2 regions of the Buttiauxella sp. 3AFRM03 genome follow, and region 2 is predicted to be linked to the other one. Evidence: predicted binding sites of a transcription regulator. Region 2 holds the regulator's gene; the other holds the start of a gene.
What was found. The regulator PurR, encoded in region 2, represses purine synthesis genes. The targets are predictions, from matches to a motif close to CANGCAAACGTTTGCNTG.
Positions count from the first base shown of each region.

Region 1: pyrD (quinone-dependent dihydroorotate dehydrogenase) is a predicted target of PurR. The motif match lies at 1,016-1,033, and genes of this name have one in related genera.

Region 1 is NZ_CP033076.1:1,234,496-1,243,907, reverse strand. It holds gene D8682_RS07470 (sulfonate ABC transporter substrate-binding protein) at 1-311, opposite strand, end outside; gene ssuE (NADPH-dependent FMN reductase) at 304-879, opposite strand; gene pyrD (quinone-dependent dihydroorotate dehydrogenase) at 1,128-2,138, shown strand; gene zapC (cell division protein ZapC) at 2,305-2,847, shown strand; gene D8682_RS07450 (YcbX family protein) at 2,844-3,956, opposite strand; gene rlmKL (bifunctional 23S rRNA (guanine(2069)-N(7))-methyltransferase RlmK/23S rRNA (guanine(2445)-N(2))-methyltransferase RlmL) at 4,075-6,192, shown strand; gene D8682_RS07440 (ABC transporter ATP-binding protein) at 6,198-8,105, shown strand; gene pqiA (membrane integrity-associated transporter subunit PqiA) at 8,122-9,390, shown strand; gene pqiB (intermembrane transport protein PqiB) at 9,380-9,412, shown strand, end outside.
Region 2 is NZ_CP033076.1:597,154-606,565, reverse strand. It holds gene punC (purine nucleoside transporter PunC) at 1-1,087, opposite strand, end outside; gene punR (DNA-binding transcriptional activator PunR) at 1,203-2,114, shown strand; gene purR (HTH-type transcriptional repressor PurR) at 2,153-3,178, opposite strand; gene D8682_RS27410 (YnhF family membrane protein) at 3,471-3,563, shown strand; gene sodB (superoxide dismutase [Fe]) at 3,617-4,198, opposite strand; gene D8682_RS04065 (C40 family peptidase) at 4,330-5,184, opposite strand; gene D8682_RS04060 (Grx4 family monothiol glutaredoxin) at 5,547-5,891, shown strand; gene D8682_RS04055 (response regulator) at 5,997-6,773, opposite strand; gene rnt (ribonuclease T) at 6,818-7,477, opposite strand; gene gloA (lactoylglutathione lyase) at 7,572-7,979, opposite strand; gene D8682_RS04040 (alkene reductase) at 8,187-9,284, opposite strand; gene D8682_RS04035 (TetR/AcrR family transcriptional regulator) at 9,340-9,412, opposite strand, start outside.

The DNA.
Region 1 (9,412 bases), 640 kb from region 2:
ACCAGGTCCGCGCCCGCAGCTTGCGCGAAGATTGGCGGAATATCTCCCGTGCTACCGAGATCGATACTACCGATGTTCAGGGCTTCGAGCATTTGTGGGCCAGCCGGAAATTCAATCCACTGGAACTTAGTATTTGGATACTCTTTTTCCAGAAGCTGGTGGCTTTTCGCCAGTACCATGCTGACCGAGCCTTTTTGATAACCAATGCGCAACTGCTCTGGCCCCGTATCTGCCGCGTGAAGCGTGGCGCTCAGGCTTAACGTTCCTGCGAGTGCAAGCCACGGCGCGGTTCGTTTCAGAAAATTAAACATGGGCAACTCCTTGCGTCTTAAAAGGGGAAGAGACAATAAAATCCCGGCGGTGCAGAGCCTGCCAGAAGGTTTCCAGCGCGTTATCGAGACGTTGTTGTAAGTTGTTGCTGAATACCGGTTTGTGCTGGTAATCCGCTATCTGGCTGTCATCAGCAAACACGCCATGTAGAATTTCCTGCGCTTTCAGCGCATTAAGGACGGGTTTCAGCGCGTAATCGACCGCCAGCATATGTGCCACTGTTCCGCCGGTAGCTAATGGCAGCACGACCTTTTTATCCAGCGCACGTTCAGGCAGCAGGTCGAGCAGGGTTTTCAGCGCGCCAGAAAAGGAAGCCTTATAAACAGGAGTCGCAATGATCACGCCATCGGCCTGCTGTAATTGTTCATTTAAAGCGAGCAGCGCAGGGCTATCAAAACGGGCGTACAGCAAATCTTCTGGCGCGAAATTCTGTAGATGCCAGTGACACACCTCGATATCCAGAGCGCTTAATTTTTCGCGGGCATATTCCAGTAGAGCACTTGAACGAGAAGGGAAGCGCGGGCTTCCGGCAAGGGTGATCACACGCATATCGTTTCCTTATAACTAATTGTTTGCTTTTAGGTAACATTGATAACAATTGAGTGTGATAGTCGCGCAGAAGTGGTAATCCACTAAATGATTTATCCGGGAATCATTTGCCAAAAACTGAATAACAAAATGGAGGGAAGAAAACGTTTGCGCTGATTCGGTCTTTTTTGTTGCAGGTCAATTCCATTCACGTCCGTTATCGTTAATAATACTGCCCCAGTTTGCATACTGGGAATTCTGGAGTGTTCATGTACTACCCCTTCGTTCGTAAAGCCCTTTTCAAGCTCGATCCCGAGCGCGCTCATGAAGTGACATTTCAGCAATTGCGTCGTGTAACAGGTACACCTCTCGAATGGCTGGTGCGGCAAAATGTGCCCTCTAAACCGGTGACCTGTATGGGTCTGACCTTTAAGAACCCACTGGGTCTTGCTGCCGGTTTAGATAAAAACGGTGAGTGTATTGATGCACTGGGTGCCATGGGCTTTGGCTCCATCGAAATTGGTACCGTCACGCCTCGCCCACAACCAGGAAATGACAAGCCGCGTATCTTCCGTCTGGTAGAAGCAGAAGGCTTGATCAACCGCATGGGTTTCAATAACCACGGCGTAGATAACCTGGTTGAGAACGTTAAAAAATCCCATTTTGATGGGGTATTGGGTATCAATATTGGCAAGAATAAAGACACGCCAGTAGAGCAGGGCAAAGATGATTATTTGATCTGTATGGATAAAATTTATCCGTATGCGGGTTATGTCGCGATCAATATTTCCTCGCCAAATACCCCTGGATTACGCACGCTGCAATATGGTGAAGCGTTAGATGATCTGTTAGTGGCGATTAAAAATAAGCAACAAGCGCTTCAGGAATTGCATCATAAATATGTGCCAGTTGCCGTGAAGATCGCGCCGGATCTTTCTGAGGAAGAATTGATCCAGGTGGCTGATAGTTTAGTTCGCCATAATATCGATGGGGTCATTGCGACCAATACCACATTGGATCGTAGCCTGGTTCAGGGTATGAAATATTGTGACGAAATGGGTGGATTAAGTGGCCGTCCGGTTCAACTTAAAAGCACAGAAATTATTCGCCGCTTGTCGCAAGAATTAAATGGTCGCTTACCTATTATTGGTGTTGGCGGTATTGATTCGCTGATTGCTGCTCGCGAGAAGATGGCGGCGGGTGCCTCACTGGTGCAAATATATTCTGGATTCATATTTAAAGGCCCACCGCTGATTAAAGAAATCATCACTGGGCTGTAAACATTTTTCCTTTCAGACAACCGGGGCTTTATTTTCAGCCCTGGTTGTTTTATATTCCACCACTGTTGCTAAATTATACATATTGGTCTTTTATTAAATGTGTTCATTAACGAAGCGGCGATAAGGATGTTTTAAATCGTGGGAATAAACGAAAGGGCAAATAGTTATGCGGATAAAACCGGACGATAATTGGCGTTGGTATTTTGATGAAGAGCATGATCGTATGATGCTCGATTTAGCCAATGGTATGCTATTCCGTTCACGGTTCCCTCGTAAAATGCTCACACCAGATGCCTTTGAAAATACAGGCTTTTGTGTAGATGATGCCGCTCTTTTCTTCACCTTCGAAGAAAAATGTCGCGACCTTATTTTAAGTAAAGATCAGCGTGCTGAACTGGTATTAAATGCGCTGGTAGCGATTCGTTATTTGAAACCACAAATGCCAAAAAGCTGGCACTTTATCTCTCATGGCGAATGCTGGCAGCCGGTCCCTGGCGACGCGGCTTGTGTCTGTTTGAGTGATGATATGCAGCAAGTGAATCTGCTGGTGGTCGAAACGGGCAACAATGCTGCACTCTGTTTACTCGCCCAACCGGGTTTACAACTGGCAGGCCGCACTATGCAACTTGGCGATGCGATTAAAGTGATGAATGACAGATTAAGGCCGCAACCTTTGGGCAACGACCTCAGTCTCGATCAAGCTGTTTAATTTCCCGCTAATTCCACATCGCCCGCAGGAATACAACTACAACACAGGATTGTGCCATCGTCATTGATTGCGCTTTTCTTCAACGCCTTGACTTCCCCGCTGACTAATTTAATTCGGCAACTGCCGCAAATTCCGGCCCGGCAAGAATAGGGCACACGGATACCTTGTTGTTCTAGCTGCTCAAGTAACACTTGCTGATTGTTGCCGCGGAATTGTTGGCCCTGCCAGTCAATTGCCACATTGCTTTCTTGCTGCTCAAAAGGTTCTGGCTCTTCTTCGGTGGCCCCTGCGCCATAAGCTTTTGCTGGTTTGGTCGCCAGCACTTCCAGCTCATCGCCCACTCGAATAATGCCGCTATTGCGGGCAATTAAATTCTGGCCGAAATCGACGTCGCCATTATCTTGAGCGGTGCGGAATTGTTGCAGCGTTACCAGGGGTTCGCCGCCAGGATGTTTACGGCCACGCTCTGGACTGACGGTGGTAAAAATACAACGGCTACAAGGTTTCGCGACATCAAACGTCACACCACCAATACGCACCACTTTCCAGCTATCTTCAGCCCAGGCTTGTGCGCCAGTGACCACGATATTTGGGCGGAATTGCGCCATTTTGACGCTTGCCCGGCAGCGGTTTTGTAAATCACGTAACGAAGCTTCGTTAACCAGCAGGAATGGATAACCGTCGGCAAATGACAGTGGTACCTCTTGATGACGTTTCACGCGACGGGTCAACGTTTCGCCCAGCCAGCGCAACTGCACCGGGCGCGAAAAGAATCCGCTCAACCACTGGTTAATTTCATCCGGCGCTATCCGTGCTGTGAAATGATTACCCCACACTTCGGTCGGTTCGGCCTGAGGTTGAAAATCAGCAAAACGCACGCTGGCAGAACTGCCGTCGGGTGCGCTCAGAAATAAGCCATCGTGGGTAATCGCCGGGGTGAAAAGCACCATTTGCGGGAACTGACGCGCGGTAATAAAAGTGCCATCAGATTCGGTGACCATAAAAATGCGGTCAAAGGCTAAACCGCTGCTGCTTGCCTGAGCATGCGAGAGGGCAAGACCGCGCATCGATTTCACCGGGTGAATATAGAGTTGGGATAGGGTGATCATTGCGCTCCCTCGGCATAAACGAATAAATAAACAATATAAGAGGCCAACTTTATGACATGCGTGGCAGATTGGCTATAATGCGCCACAATTTTCTTTTTATACCTGATTAAGTGACGATATGAATTCTCTGTTTGCCAGTACGGCGCGTGGGCTTGAAGAGCTATTAAAAACTGAACTGGAGGGCCTTGGTGCGCAAGCATGCCAGGTGGTTCAGGGCGGCGTACATTACCAGGGGGACTCACGTCTGCTCTATCAAAGCTTGATGTGGAGCCGCCTTGCGTCCCGCATTTTGCTGCCTTTAAACGAATGCAGTGTTTACAGCGATCTCGATTTGTATCTTGGCGTACAGACCATCGACTGGCCTGCGCTGTTTGGCCCGGATGCGACCTTCGCGGTGCATTTCAGCGGCCTGAACGAGGTTATCCGTAATAGCCAGTACGGCGCGTTAAAAGTGAAGGATGCCATCGTCGACTCCTTTACTCGCAAAAACTTGCCGCGTCCGAATGTCGAACGCGAGCAACCTGACTTGCGCATTAACGTCTGGCTGAATAAAGACACCGCCAGCATCGCGCTGGATTTGAGCGGTGAAGGCCTACATCAGCGCGGTTACCGCGACAGCACCGGTGCTGCTCCTATTAAAGAAACGTTGGCATCCGCCATTGTGATGCGCTCAGGCTGGCAGCCGGGTACGCCGCTGCTCGATCCAATGTGTGGTTCCGGTACGTTGCTGATTGAAGCGGCAATGATCGCCACCGATCGTGCACCTGGTTTGCATCGCAAACATTGGGGCTTCCTCGGCTGGGCAAATCACGATGTGGAGCTGTGGAAAGAAATTACCACCGAAGCACAGGTTCGTGCGCGTAAAGGCCTTGGCGAATACACATCACGTTTCTTCGGTTCAGATAACGACTCAAGGGTGATTGAACGCGCTCGCGCTAACTCCCGTCGTGCAGGTCTGGCCGATATCATCAGCTACGAAGTGAAAGACGTCGCTAAACTGACTAACCCGCTGCCGGAAGGGCCTGTGGGGACGGTGATCAGCAACCCGCCTTACGGCGAACGTCTGGATAGCGAGCCTGCGCTGATTGCCTTGCACAGCCTGCTGGGCCGTAACATGAAGAACCATTTCGGTGGCTGGAATTTATCACTGTTCAGTGCTTCCCCAGATTTGCTCAGCTGCCTGCAATTGCGTGCTGAACGCCAGTTTAAAGCGAAGAACGGCCCGCTGGATTGTGTGCAGAAAAACTACCAGTTATCGGAAAACAGCACCGGTGCGGCATCAGGCCAGATTGCTGATGATTACGCGAACCGTCTGCGCAAAAACGTCAAAAAACTCGATAAATGGGCACGTCAGGAAGGCATTGAATGCTACCGAATTTACGATGCTGACCTGCCGGAATATAATGTCGCCGTTGACCGTTATGGCGAGTGGGTGGTGGTGCAGGAATATGCACCACCGAAAACCGTTGATGCGAATAAAGCGCGCCAGCGTCTGTTTGACGTCATTGCAGCAACGCTCGCGGTGCTGGAATTACCATCTAATCGTCTGATTCTGAAAACCCGTGAACGTCAGAAAGGGAAAAGCCAATATCAGAAAATGGATGAGAAGGGTGACTTCATGGAAGTGAGTGAATATAACGCTCGCCTGTGGGTTAACCTGACTGACTATCTCGATACTGGTTTATTCCTCGACCACCGTATTGCACGCCATATGTTGGGTAAAATGAGCAAAGGGAAAGACTTCCTTAACCTCTTTGCTTATACCGGCAGTGCAACGGTTCACGCAGGCTTAGGCGGCGCTAAAACCACGACTACCGTAGATATGTCGCGTACTTATCTGGAGTGGGCTGAGCGTAACTTACGTCTCAATGGTTTGAGCGGTCGCGCTCACCGCCTGATTCAGGCTGATTGCCTGGGCTGGTTGCGTGAAACCGATGAACAGTTTGATCTGATTTTTATCGATCCACCAACGTTCTCAAACTCAAAACGTATGGAAGAATCTTTTGATGTCCAGCGTGATCATCTGGTGCTGATGAAAGACCTTAAGCGCCTGTTGCGCCAGGGCGGCACCATCATGTTCTCCAACAATAAACGTGGCTTCAAAATGGACTTTGATGGGCTAGCGAACCTGGGTCTGAACGCTCAGGAAATCACGCAGAAAACCCAGTCGCAAGACTTTGCCCGTAATCGCCAAATTCATAACTGCTGGCTCGTGACTCACGTAGCCAAGGATTAATTGTCATGTCATTAATTAGTATGCACGGTGCCTGGTTGTCGTTTAGCGACGCACCGTTATTAGATAACACCGAACTCCATATTGAAGAAAACGAACGCGTCTGTCTGGTTGGCCGTAACGGCGCAGGCAAATCCACGCTGATGAAGATCCTGAATCGTGAAGTTCCGTTGGATGACGGGCGCATGATTTACGAACAAGATCTGATCGTGGCGCGTTTGCAGCAAGATCCGCCGCGTAATGTCGCGGGAACGGTTTACGATTTCGTTGCTGAAGGCGTCGAAGAGCAGGCCGTGCATCTTAAGGCTTATCACGATATTTCTCATAAAGTGATGACCGATCCAAGCGACAAAAATCTCAATGAGATGGCGCGCATTCAGGAAATCCTCGATAACCAGAATCTCTGGCAGCTTGAAAGCCGTATCAATGAAGTGCTGCTGCAATTAGGCCTGGATGCCGATACCGAACTGTCTGCGTTGTCTGGCGGCTGGTTGCGTAAAGCCGCATTGGGCCGCGCATTGGTGAGTTCTCCGCGCGTGCTGTTGCTTGATGAACCGACTAACCACCTGGATATTGAAGCGATTGACTGGCTGGAAGGCTTCCTGAAAGAGTTCCAGGGCAGCATCGTGTTTATCTCCCACGACCGTTCATTCATCCGCAATATGGCTACCCGTATTGTCGATCTTGATCGTGGCAAACTGGTTTCCTATCCTGGCGATTACGATCAGTATTTGCTGGCAAAAGAAGAAGCGTTGCGCGTTGAAGATCTGCAAAACGCTGAATTCGATCGCAAACTGGCGCAGGAAGAGGTCTGGATTCGTCAGGGCATTAAAGCGCGCCGTACCCGTAACGAAGGCCGTGTTCGTGCCTTGAAAGCGATGCGTAACGAACGCAGCGCACGTCGTGAAGTGCTGGGCAGCGCCAAAATGCAGGTCGAAGAAGCCGCTCGTTCCGGCAAAATCGTCTTTGAGATGGAAGATGTTTGCTACGCGATTGCTGAACGTGCTCTGGTTAAAGACTTCTCTGCTCAGGTTCAACGTAGCGATAAAATCGCGCTGGTGGGGCCAAACGGCTGCGGTAAAACCACACTGCTGAAACTGATGTTAGATCAGTTGCAAGCGGACAGCGGTCGCGTACATTGCGGTACCAAGCTGGAAGTGGCCTACTTCGACCAGCATCGTGCTGAGCTTGATCCGGACCGCACCGTGATGGATAACCTCGCGGAAGGGAAGCAAGAAGTGATGGTGAACGGTAAACCGCGCCATGTGCTGGGTTATTTGCAGGACTTCTTGTTCCATCCAAAACGTGCAATGACGCCAGTGCGTGCGTTATCTGGCGGTGAGCGTAACCGCTTATTGCTGGCTCGTTTATTCCTGAAACCAAGTAACTTATTGATTCTCGATGAACCGACCAACGATCTGGATGTCGAAACGCTCGAATTGCTCGAAGAGTTGATTGACGGCTATCAAGGCACCGTGATGTTGGTCAGCCACGATCGTCAATTCGTCGATAACACCGTGACCGAATGCTGGATTTTCGAAGGCGAAGGAAAAATTGGTCGCTATGTTGGGGGCTACCATGATGCGAAGGGCCAACAGGCTTCTGCTCATTCTTTGCGCCAGTCTGTGGCAGATAAAGCGCAAAACACCGTAGCTGCGAAAGTGGAAGTTGTTAAACGCGCAAGTAGCAAGCTAAGCTATAACCTGCAGCGTGAACTAGAGCAATTACCACAACGTCTTGAACAACTTGAGGCCGAACTGGAAGCGATTCAAGCGAAGGTCGGAGACCCTGAGTTTTTTAATCAGCCGCATGACGTCACGCAAAAAACCTTGAGCGACCTTTCTACAGCAGAAAAAGCACTGGAAGAGGCTTTTGAACGCTGGGAATATCTTGAAGCTCTGAAAAACGGCGCGTAACTCAAGGAGACACGATATGTGTGCCACGCATCACCATCGTTCACACATATTGTGTTCGCAATGCGACTTACTGGTCGCTCTGCCTGAATTAGACGACGGCCATAAGGCCGTCTGTCCTCGTTGTGGAACCACGTTGCAGACTCAGTGGTCCTCAGCGCGACAACGCCCTACAGCTTATTCGCTGGCAGCTCTGTTTATGTTGCTACTGGCGAATCTATTTCCTTTTATTAGCATGAAAGTTGCCGGTATCAGCAGCGAAGTGTCGCTGCTTGAAATTCCTGGCGTGTTATTTAATGAAGATTACGCAAGCCTTGGCATGTTCTTCATGGCTTTTGTGCAAGCGGTGCCCGTGCTCTGTCTGATCACCATTTTGTTACTGGTTAACCAGGTGGCGATGCCCCTTGCGCTTAAAAAGTGGCTGGCTCGATTCTTCTTTCATTTAAAATCCTGGGGAATGGCGGAAATCTTTCTTGCTGGCATCCTGGTGAGTTTCGTCAAACTGATGGCTTATGGTGACATTGGCGTAGGAAGCAGCTTTATTCCCTGGTGTTTGTTTTGTGTGTTGCAGTTACGCGCTTTCCAGTGCGTGGACCGGCGCTGGCTATGGGATGATATTGCCCCTGAACCGGTCATTGCGGCACCGCTGAAAGTCGGTGTATCAGGCATTCGCCAGGGGCTGCGCTCATGCCCGTGCTGTACCGCAATCGTCCCTGAAGATCAGGAAATTTGCCCGCGTTGTGAAACCAAGGGTTATGTGCGTCGTCGCCATAGTTTGCAATGGACAGTCGCTCTGTTGCTGACTTCAATTATGCTTTATCTACCTGCGAACATATTACCCATCATGATTACCGAAGTACTGGGCAGCAAAATTCCCTCAACGATTATTGCCGGGGTAATTTTGTTGTGGAGTGAAGGTTCTTATCCGGTGGCCGCGGTGATTTTCATCGCCAGTATTTTGGTTCCAACACTCAAAATGTTAGCCATTGCATGGCTATGTTGGGATGCAAAAGGTCACGGGCAGCGTGACAGTGAAAGAATGCACTTGATCTACGAAGTGGTCGAGTTTGTTGGACGCTGGTCAATGATAGACGTATTCGTCATTGCAGTTTTATCGGCGCTGGTGCGCATGGGAGGATTGATGAGTATCTACCCGGCAATTGGTGCCGTTATGTTTGCATTAGTAGTTATTTTGACAATGTTTGCAGCGATGACCTTTGACCCTCGCTTGTCCTGGGATCGCGCACCGGATTCAACTTACGAGGAGTCTTCTGAGCATGGAAAATAAAAGCGGGGAAGCAAAAGTTACC
Region 2 (9,412 bases):
TGGTCAACAACGGGGTTGCGACCAACCATGACACCATCAAACTTGCCAGGAAGCACAAACCTAATTGCAGCGTATTTTGCAATGCAGCTGCTTTACCGGTGGCCTGCGGGAATGGCAACAAGGCTGAAGCAACGACGATCGGGTAAATCGCACCATTAGCAATCGCCATCACGCAGAATGGAATCAATAGCAGCGTGAGGCTGGCATGGCCGCTGACCGCCACACCCCAGGTACCGAAAATGCTCAGGGTGTAGAGTGCAAGTAACCATGGCAACATTTGCTTGCCTTGCCATTTTTGCAGCGCGCTACGGCAGCCGTAGCCGCCAATCAAGAAGGCGATGGTTTGCGGCACATAACTCAGTCCAATAACCGCCGGGCTGTAACCCATATCGTTAAGAATGAATGGCGAACCGGTCAGCCAGGCAAAGAAGCTGGCGGAGCAGGCGGCATAAATCAATACGTTCCCGCTGTACACGCGTGAGCGCAGCAAAGAGGTAAAGCTGACTTTATTATCTTCGGTTTGCGGATGGTGCTGAGTGCGGGGTTTCAGACGTAAAGTCGGGATCATCAGCACCAGCGTGATGGCAAACAGGGTAGCGAAAATCGCCTGCCAGTCAAAGTGAGTCAAAATCCAGCTACCGAGCAGCGGTGCCAACGCCGGAGACAAGCCAACCAGTGGCATAATGGTGGCGAAAATACGGTTAGCGCGATTCGCCGGATAGTAATCGGTCACCAAAGCTTGCCAACTGACGGCCGCAGAACAGACGCCAACCGCCTGAACAAAACGCAGTACCAGTAGCGCGGTGGCGCTTTCAACCCACAGCATGCCGATACAACCGATGGCGAACAGGCTTAAACCCGCCAGTAATACCGGTTTACGACCGAAGTGGTCTGACAATGGACCCCACATCAACTGGGCAAACGCAAAGCCGGCAAGGAACAGACTCAGGCTGGCACTGACGGCAGAGGCGTCGGTCTGTAAATCTTGCTGAATGGCAGCGAAAGCAGGCAGATACATGTCTGTGGCGAGGAACCCCAGCACACTTAATCCGGCCAGCCAGATAAGAAATCCTTTTGATGGTTGCATAATTTTCTCTTGTTTTATCTTGCAGGTTAATCGCCGCGAGAGTGTACGGAGTGCAATTACGCTTGTGAAACGCTAATATTTGTAGGTTGCGTTCAAAAAATTTGTGAGCAAAGAAATGTGGTCAGAATACTCGCTGGAAGTCATCGATGCGGTAGCGCGCAATGGCAGCTTCAGCGGTGCAGCACAAGAGTTGCACCGCGTTCCGTCTGCCATTAGTTATACGGTGCGGCAACTCGAAGATTGGTTAGCCGTTCCGCTATTCGAACGTCGTCATCGGGATGTTGAATTAACCCCTGCTGGCGTCTTTTTTCTCAAAGAAGGCCGCTCTGTTATCAAAAAAATGATGACGACACGGCAACAGTGCCAACAGATCGCCAATGGATGGCGTGGTCACCTGGCGATTGCAGTTGATAACATTGTAAAACCGGAGCGAACGCGGCAACTGGTGCTGGATTTCTATCGCCATTTTCCTGATATCGAATTACGTATCTTTCAGGAAGTGTTCAACGGCGTGTGGGATGCGCTGGCGGATGGACGCGTAGAAGTGGCGATTGGCGCGACTCAGGCGATTCCGGTTGGGGGGCGTTATGCCTTCCGTGATATGGGAACGTTGAGCTGGCGTTGCGTGGTGGCTTCCTCGCACCCACTGGCACAGTGCGATGGGACGTTAAGCGATGATGACCTGCGTGCCTGGCCATCGCTAGTTCTGGAAGATACTTCGCGTTCATTACCAAAACGAATTACCTGGCTGTTAGATAACCAGCGCCGCGTGGTAGTGCCTGATTGGGCGTCCGGTTCGGATTGCTTGAGCGCGGGGTTGTGTATCGGCATGGTGCCGTTACATATTGCCAAACCGTGGGTTGCTTCAGGGAAATGGCGCGAATTAACGCTGGATAATCCATTCCCTGACGCGGCATGTTGCCTGACATGGCAGCAAAACGATGCATCGCCAGCGTTGGCCTGGCTGTTGGATTACTTAGGCGATAGTGACACGATGAATCAGGAGTGGCTACAGGAGCCGCTGTAAGTCTGCTGGATGTCGCTTGCGCGACATCCGACACACACTTAGCGGCGATAATCGCGAAACGGGCCATCAGCCACAGAGCGGCGTTCAATCAGACGCGGGTGAACCTCAATCGACTGCGACTCTTCGCGTTTGTTGACGATTCTATCCAGCAGCATATTAAACGCCGTTTCCCCTAGCGAATCTTTCGGCTGGTGGATGGTGGTCAATGCCGGTGAGAAGTAACGCGCGTTGCGTACGTTGTCGTAACCGATAACGGAAATATCCTGCGGTACGCGCAGCCCCATTTCATCAGCAGCGCAAATAGCACCCATCGCCATAATGTCGCCGCCACAGAATACCGCTGTTGGGCGATGAGACTGGCCGATGATCTGCTGCATGGCGCGGTAACCTGATTCAGGTTCAAAGTCTCCCTGAACAATCCAGTTTTCCGGAATGGAAATTCCCGCTTCTTCCAGTGCTTTCATAAAGCCTGCATGGCGGCCGCCACCGGTGTTACGTTCCATTTGCCCGGGAATGGCGCCAATTTCGCGGTGGCCGCGTTCAATCAAATAACGTCCAGCAAGATAACCGCCGTGGAAAGCGTTATCGACCACGGAGTCGGTGAAATCGGCACGAGCCTCGCCCCAGTCCATCACCACCATAGGGATGTGACGGTACTCTTCAAGCATGGTGAGCAATGATTCAGGATATTCAGAGCACATCACTAACAGGCCATCGACACGCTTTTGTGCCATCATCGATAAGTAAGCGCGCTGCTTTTCAAAGTTGTTGTGCGCGTTGCCCAAAATCAGGGTGTAGCCTTTTTCAAAGCAGCTATTTTCCACCGCTTCGATTATCTCGGCGAAATAGGGTGCTTCACTGGAAGTGGCAAGCAGACCAATCGTTTTGGTGTGATTAACTTTCAGGCTTCGTGCTACGGCGCTTGGCGAGTAGTGCAATTCTTTAATTGCTGCCCACACCGCATTGCGCGTTTCTTCCGCCACAAAACGGGTTTTGTTAATCACATGTGATACGGTTGTAGTGGAAACGTTTGCGCGCTTCGCCACGTCCTTGATTGTCGCCATTAAAATTCACTCCGGGCTATATCGTAAACCCTTGATTGCTATTATGTTAAACGTTTGCGTACGCTGACTCCACAGGCAACATGATGGTTGCAGGTATGCCGGGATTGCGACATAAAACGGGAGGAGGGCATTGAATTGACGATACGCAACAAATTAGCGAGGGATTTTGGCCTATCCAGGCGAAAAGTGGAAGAGGGAAAATTGATATCAGATTAAAACCTGGAGGATTTTTATCTCTGGTTGTGGGAAAATCACCCTGACACATCGATTGTATGGATATAAAAGGAGTTTAATGATGAGCACCGATTTGAAATTTTCAATCACGACGACGGTAATTGTTTTGGCTTTGATTGTTTTCGGCGCACTAACTGCCGTACTGCACTGATTTTTACGCTTTGATCAAGATGGGCCGCAAATCGCGGCCCATTTACTTTTGCATTAAGCTGCTAAATTCTTCGCAACAAACGCCCAGTTCACCAGCGCCCAGAAATGCTCAAGGTAGCCAGCACGAGCATTGCGGTAGTCGATGTAGTACGCATGTTCCCACACATCCACAGTCAACAGCGGTTTAGCTGCAGTCGTCAGTGGGGTGCCAGCGTTAGAGGTAGAAACAATCGCTAATGCGCCATCTTCCTGTTTAACCAGCCATGTCCAGCCAGCACCGAAGTTCTTGATAGCAGCATCAGTAAATTGCTGCTTGAACTCAGCGAAGCTACCAAAAGATTTATTGATGGCTTCCAGCAGTTCGCCAGTTGGCTCGCCGCCAGCATTTGGTGCCAGGCAGTTCCAGTAGAAAGTGTGGTTCCAGACCTGAGCGGCGTTGTTAAATACGCCACCTTCGGAAGTACGAACGATCTCTTCGAGGGTTTTACCCTCAAACGCGCTGCCTTTAACCAGATTATTCAGGTTAGTGACATAGGTTTGATGGTGTTTACCGTAATGGTATTCCAGGGTTTCGGCGGAGATATGCGGTGCTAAAGCATCTTTTGCATACGGTAGTGCAGGTAGTTCGAACGACATTGCTAACTCCTTATTATTGTTTACATCTAGACAACACTTTTAGTGCGGGTTTAGGGTAACAAATTGAAAGGGTAAGCAAAAGAGGAACACGCCTGCCCAATGAAGGGCAGGCGCAGATTTTCGACGAATTTTTAACGAATGGTTTTGGAGGTCATGACACGTTTAGCGCCAACATAGTGGCGTTGCCAGTAATCTTCGCTCAAGGAAGTGATTTGGATATCCCTGCCCGAACGTGGAGACTGAATGAACTTACCGTTGCCTACATACACGCCTACGTGATCCGCAGTGCCGCGACCTTGTGTACGGAAGAATACCAGGTCACCTGTTTCCAGCTCACCACGATCCACCGAAGAGGCATCACGCAGGTGATACATTTCGTTAGCAGTGCGTGGAATACGGAACTTCACCAAATCTTTATAGGCGTAATAAACCAGACCGCTGCAATCGAAACCGGTACGCGGTGAAGTCCCACCCCAGCGATACGGTTTGCCAATCTGGCCCATCAATTTGTTCATCGCCGTTTTCTGTGCTTTTTGCACCCGGACTTTATGCGCAGCGGCAATCGTCGTTGGTTGCTCTGCTTTGACTTTCACGCAATGCGTTTTATAACCTTTACGAGGTTTACTGCATTTTTCGGTGAGAGCAACAGGCTGGACTTTCGCGAGCTGAGAGGATTTTTTGCGGTCTTTACTGGCAAGATTTTTTGTTTTAGCACTGCTGGAGTTTTTAGCGGTTTTACTCGTTGAGGCAGTGGTTTCTTTTTTCTTGCTGGCTGTTTTGGAGGTGGTGTTGGTTTTCTTGCTGGCGGTAGTGGTTTTATCTTTACTCTTACTGCTCTTTTCTGTGCTCTTGGTTGTGCTTTTCACAACGTGCGCTTTATGCGCCGCCACGGGACGAGCGTGCTCAGACGCCTGCGTCAATGGTGTATACGGCAAGGTAAATAGCAGAGCACAGAGCGTGATAGAAATTTTTGTTATCCGCGCCACTCGACAATCCCCTGGTTAAAATGAATGCATGATAATTACCATCATGCCCGTGTATGATTTTGCGAAACCCGCCGATTCTAATCTATTAAGTGAGATAAAGTTAACAACCTTTTACCTATCGTCGTGCTGTTTCGTAACCAGTCGCAAAAAAAATCATCAAACTTAAGGTCATAAGGTGATTTATTGATCAGGGATAGGGTTAATTCCTGATTTGCAGCTACCGGAAAAGTGTTATTCTTGAGACATGTTATCCCTCCATCGCGTAGTACACAGAAACCCTGCAAAAATTGGTGTTTTCTGGAGAGGGTATCGATCGCTACAATGGCAGGCTACTGCCGAGACCAGGTTTGAGGAAGCAAGCAATGAGCACTATTGAAAAAATCCAACAACAGATTACTGAAAACCCAATCCTTCTTTATATGAAAGGTTCCCCGAAACTGCCTAGCTGTGGTTTCTCAGCCCAGGCTGTGCAGGCGCTGTCTGCCTGTGGTGAGCGTTTCGCCTACGTTGATATTTTGCAGAACCCGGACATCCGTGCTGAGTTGCCAAAATATGCCAACTGGCCGACTTTCCCGCAATTGTGGGTTGATGGCGAGCTGGTTGGCGGTTGCGACATCATCATTGAGATGTATCAACGTGGTGAATTGCAGGCGCTGATTAAAGAATCTGCTGCTAAGCATAAATCTGAAGAGCCAGACGCAGAGTAATTTGCTGCTGGGATAAGTGAAGGCTGAAATGTCTTCGCTTATTGTTTTTAATGGTTCATCACGTGTAGCGTGATGAACCATTTTACTTTACTGGCGGTGATCTTTTTAAGACCGTGCCGTATTCGTTAGAGCCGCCATGACCAATTCGAAAAGTTCTGCTACGCGGTTTGTTGAGCCGTTTGCTCCCCGAATATATGCTTCTTCTTTATGCTCTGGAAGATTTGATGCTGCATAGATTATGAATGGTGTTCTGTTGTTTGCAGCTCGAAGCTTGTCAAGTAACACATACCCTTCCCGTGGTCCTTCCTTTCTGCCCATATCGGAAATTATCGCATCAAAGTTATTTTCAGCAATAAGTCCCAAAGCCTCTTGAGTGGAAAGTGCCAGTGTAAATTCAATCCCTTGGGCTTCAAAAGCTTTCCGCTCATAAATATTATTATCTGGACGGTCGTCTACCCATAAGATTCTGTGCTTGGATTTTGCAGTAGTTGCGAGCATTGATGAGGTTGATACAGCATTAATGATCTTTTTGAACTGTGAATCTTCTAATGCCGCATTATCTCCAGGGTTTTTGGCTGTGGCTGCTGCCAAAGAGGCAATTGTCATCATTTGCGCTTTCAGGAAGTTGTCTTCGTCTTTGAAGTCGGAAGGGCCATAAAGCTTATTATGGTGTTTTGCAACCAACCATAAAAAACCCAGAAATACTAATATAGGGAAGAAAACCATAAAATAGATTAAAGGAACTATATGGTCCGAAAGATTGTTGCCCAAGCCCACGACTAATGAGGCAAAACCATAAACCAGCACTATAAATAGAGCAATTATGCCCAAAGGGCTTTTGGTGAATCCTTTAGCAGATTCAGCAAATTTGTTGATTTCCATAACCAGTTACCCTCATGGTTCGTGCAAATAAAGAACCAAACACCTTAGGCTTCAGAATTCGGCTGTTCTGGCAACGGCAGCGGCCAGCCACCTAAACGCTTCCAGCGATTCACTATCTCGCAAAATAGCTGCGCGGTTTGCTCGGTATCATAAAGTGCAGAGTGCGCCTGGCTGCTATCAAACGGCATACCAGCAGCAATACACGCTTTCGCCAGCACCGTTTGGCCTAATGCCAGTCCGCTCAGTGCGGCGGTATCAAAGGTGACAAACGGATGAAAAGGGTTACGTTTTAATGACGCGCGTTCTGCCGCGGCCATCATAAAGCTGTGATCAAAGGTGGCATTGTGCGCCACCATAATTGCACGGTTACACCCGCTGTCTTTGATGCCTTTGCGCACCATCTTAAAAATCGCATGTAGCGCGTCATATTCACTGACGGCACCACGCAACGGGTTGTGCGGGTCAATACCATTGAAGGCCAGCGCTTCAGGCTGAAGGATAGCGCCTTCGAAAGGTTCGACATGGAAATGCAGGGTTTCATCAGGCATTAACCAGCCGTCCTGATCCATCTTCAAGGTGATGGCAGCGACTTCCAGTAAAGCATCGGTTTTCGCGTTAAACCCAGCGGTTTCAACGTCAATGACTACCGGATAAAAACCACGAAAGCGGTCACACAGGCCTTGCAGTTGCGTGTTGTCAGACATCAGGATCTCTTAATACGGGGAAAAAGCAGCGCGCATTATGGCAAATTTTAAGAAGGGAAGCTAACGGGCAGGTTTACCGCCCGTTAGTTGAGTATTAGTTACCCAGGCCTTTACCCGCATCTTTGCTCTCGATGAGCTCGATTTTGTAGCCGTCTGGATCTTCAACGAAAGCGATAACGGTGGAGCCGCCTTTTACCGGGCCAGCTTCACGGGTTACATTGCCACCGTTGTTGCGAATACGCTCGCAAGCTTCGGCGGCATTATCAACGCTCAATGCGATATGGCCGTAGGCGTTGCCCAGATCGTAGCTCTCGGTACCCCAGTTATAAGTCAGTTCGATAACGGCTTCTTCGGTTTCCGGGCCGTAGCCAACAAACGCCAAAGAGTATTTATATTCTGGGTTTTCACTGGTACGCAGCAGGGTCATGCCCAGTACGTTGGTGTAAAAATTGATAGAGCGTTGCAGATCGCCAACGCGCAGCATGGTATGAAGTAAGCGCATAAATTCCTCTTTTCCCCTTCATTCTTCAAGTTGTGACGGTGTTGGCTGCACTCACTCACCCCAGTCATTTACTCAAGTAAGCTCCCGGGGATTCCTGAGCTTGCCGCCTGGCCACAACTAGAATTATTTGGGTAAAATTAAAGGGTTAATTTCTAAATGTGAGGGTAAGTATAGCGGCGAATTCACGCCGCTATCAATCGACAGGTCTTATAAAGTTGGGTAATCGGTATAACCTTCAGCACCGCCGCCATAGAAGGTTTCAGGACGTTGGGCGTTGAGTTCGGCATTGTGATGCAGGCGTTCGACCAAATCCGGATTGGCGATGTAATCGCGGCCAAAAGCGACAGCGTCGATTAAACCTTTCTCGATTAACGACTCCGCTTTCTCTGGGGTATAAGCGCCCGCGCCGATGATCACGCCGTTGAAACGTTCACGCACTTTCAGGCGGAACTCTTCGCTATACGGTTTGCCGCCAGCCCAGTCAGGCTCTGACATGTGCAGATAAGCGATGCCGCGCTTGTTCAATTCTTCAATCAGATACAACGCATCGGCTTCTTCATCCGGGCCGTTATCCACGTTCTGGAATGAACCGATTGGCGAGACGCGGATACCAATTCGGTCGGCACTCCATTCTTTGCTCACGGCATCGACCACTTCCAGTACCAGACGCGCACGGTTTTCGCGGCTACCGCCATATTCGTCCGTACGATGGTTGGAGGTCGGTGACAGGAACTGGTGCAGCAAATAACCGTGCGCGGAGTGCAGTTCGACCATGTCAAAACCGGCATCACGGGCGTTACCTACCGCCTGACGGAAATCATTGACGATGCCCGGGATTTCATTCAGCTCAAGCGCACGTGGCAAAGAGGTGTCGACGCGAATGGCGTGGCCATTTTCATCACGCAGTGAGGTGCGCGTACCGGCAGAAATTGCCGATGGCGCGACAGGCGCTTGCTGGCCTGGCTGAATGCTGGAGTGAGAGATACGGCCGGTGTGCCAGAGTTGTACCGCAATGCGACCTTTTGCCGCATGAACACCGGCGGTGATTTTCTTCCACGCAGCGATTTGCTCATCGCTGTGCAGACCGGGTGCGCCTTCATAACCTTTAGCTTGCGCAGAAATTTGCGTGGCTTCACTGATGATAAGGCCGGAGCTTGCGCGCTGGCGATAATATTCGCCCATCAATGGGGTTGGGATATCGCCAGGCACAATGCTGCGAAGACGAGTTAATGGCGCCATAAAAATGCGGTTTGGTGTGGTAATGGCACCGACTTTCAGTGGGGTAAATAATTTATCTGCTGACATGGGTTATCCTTTGAATAGACCGGTCGTCTAGTAATTGAGTAAATAAAAAAGCCTGTCAGGAGACAGGCTCCGCTAATAATTGGCTAACGTGGGCGAGGGCGCATTCCAGCGGTATCGCGCTACGTGAA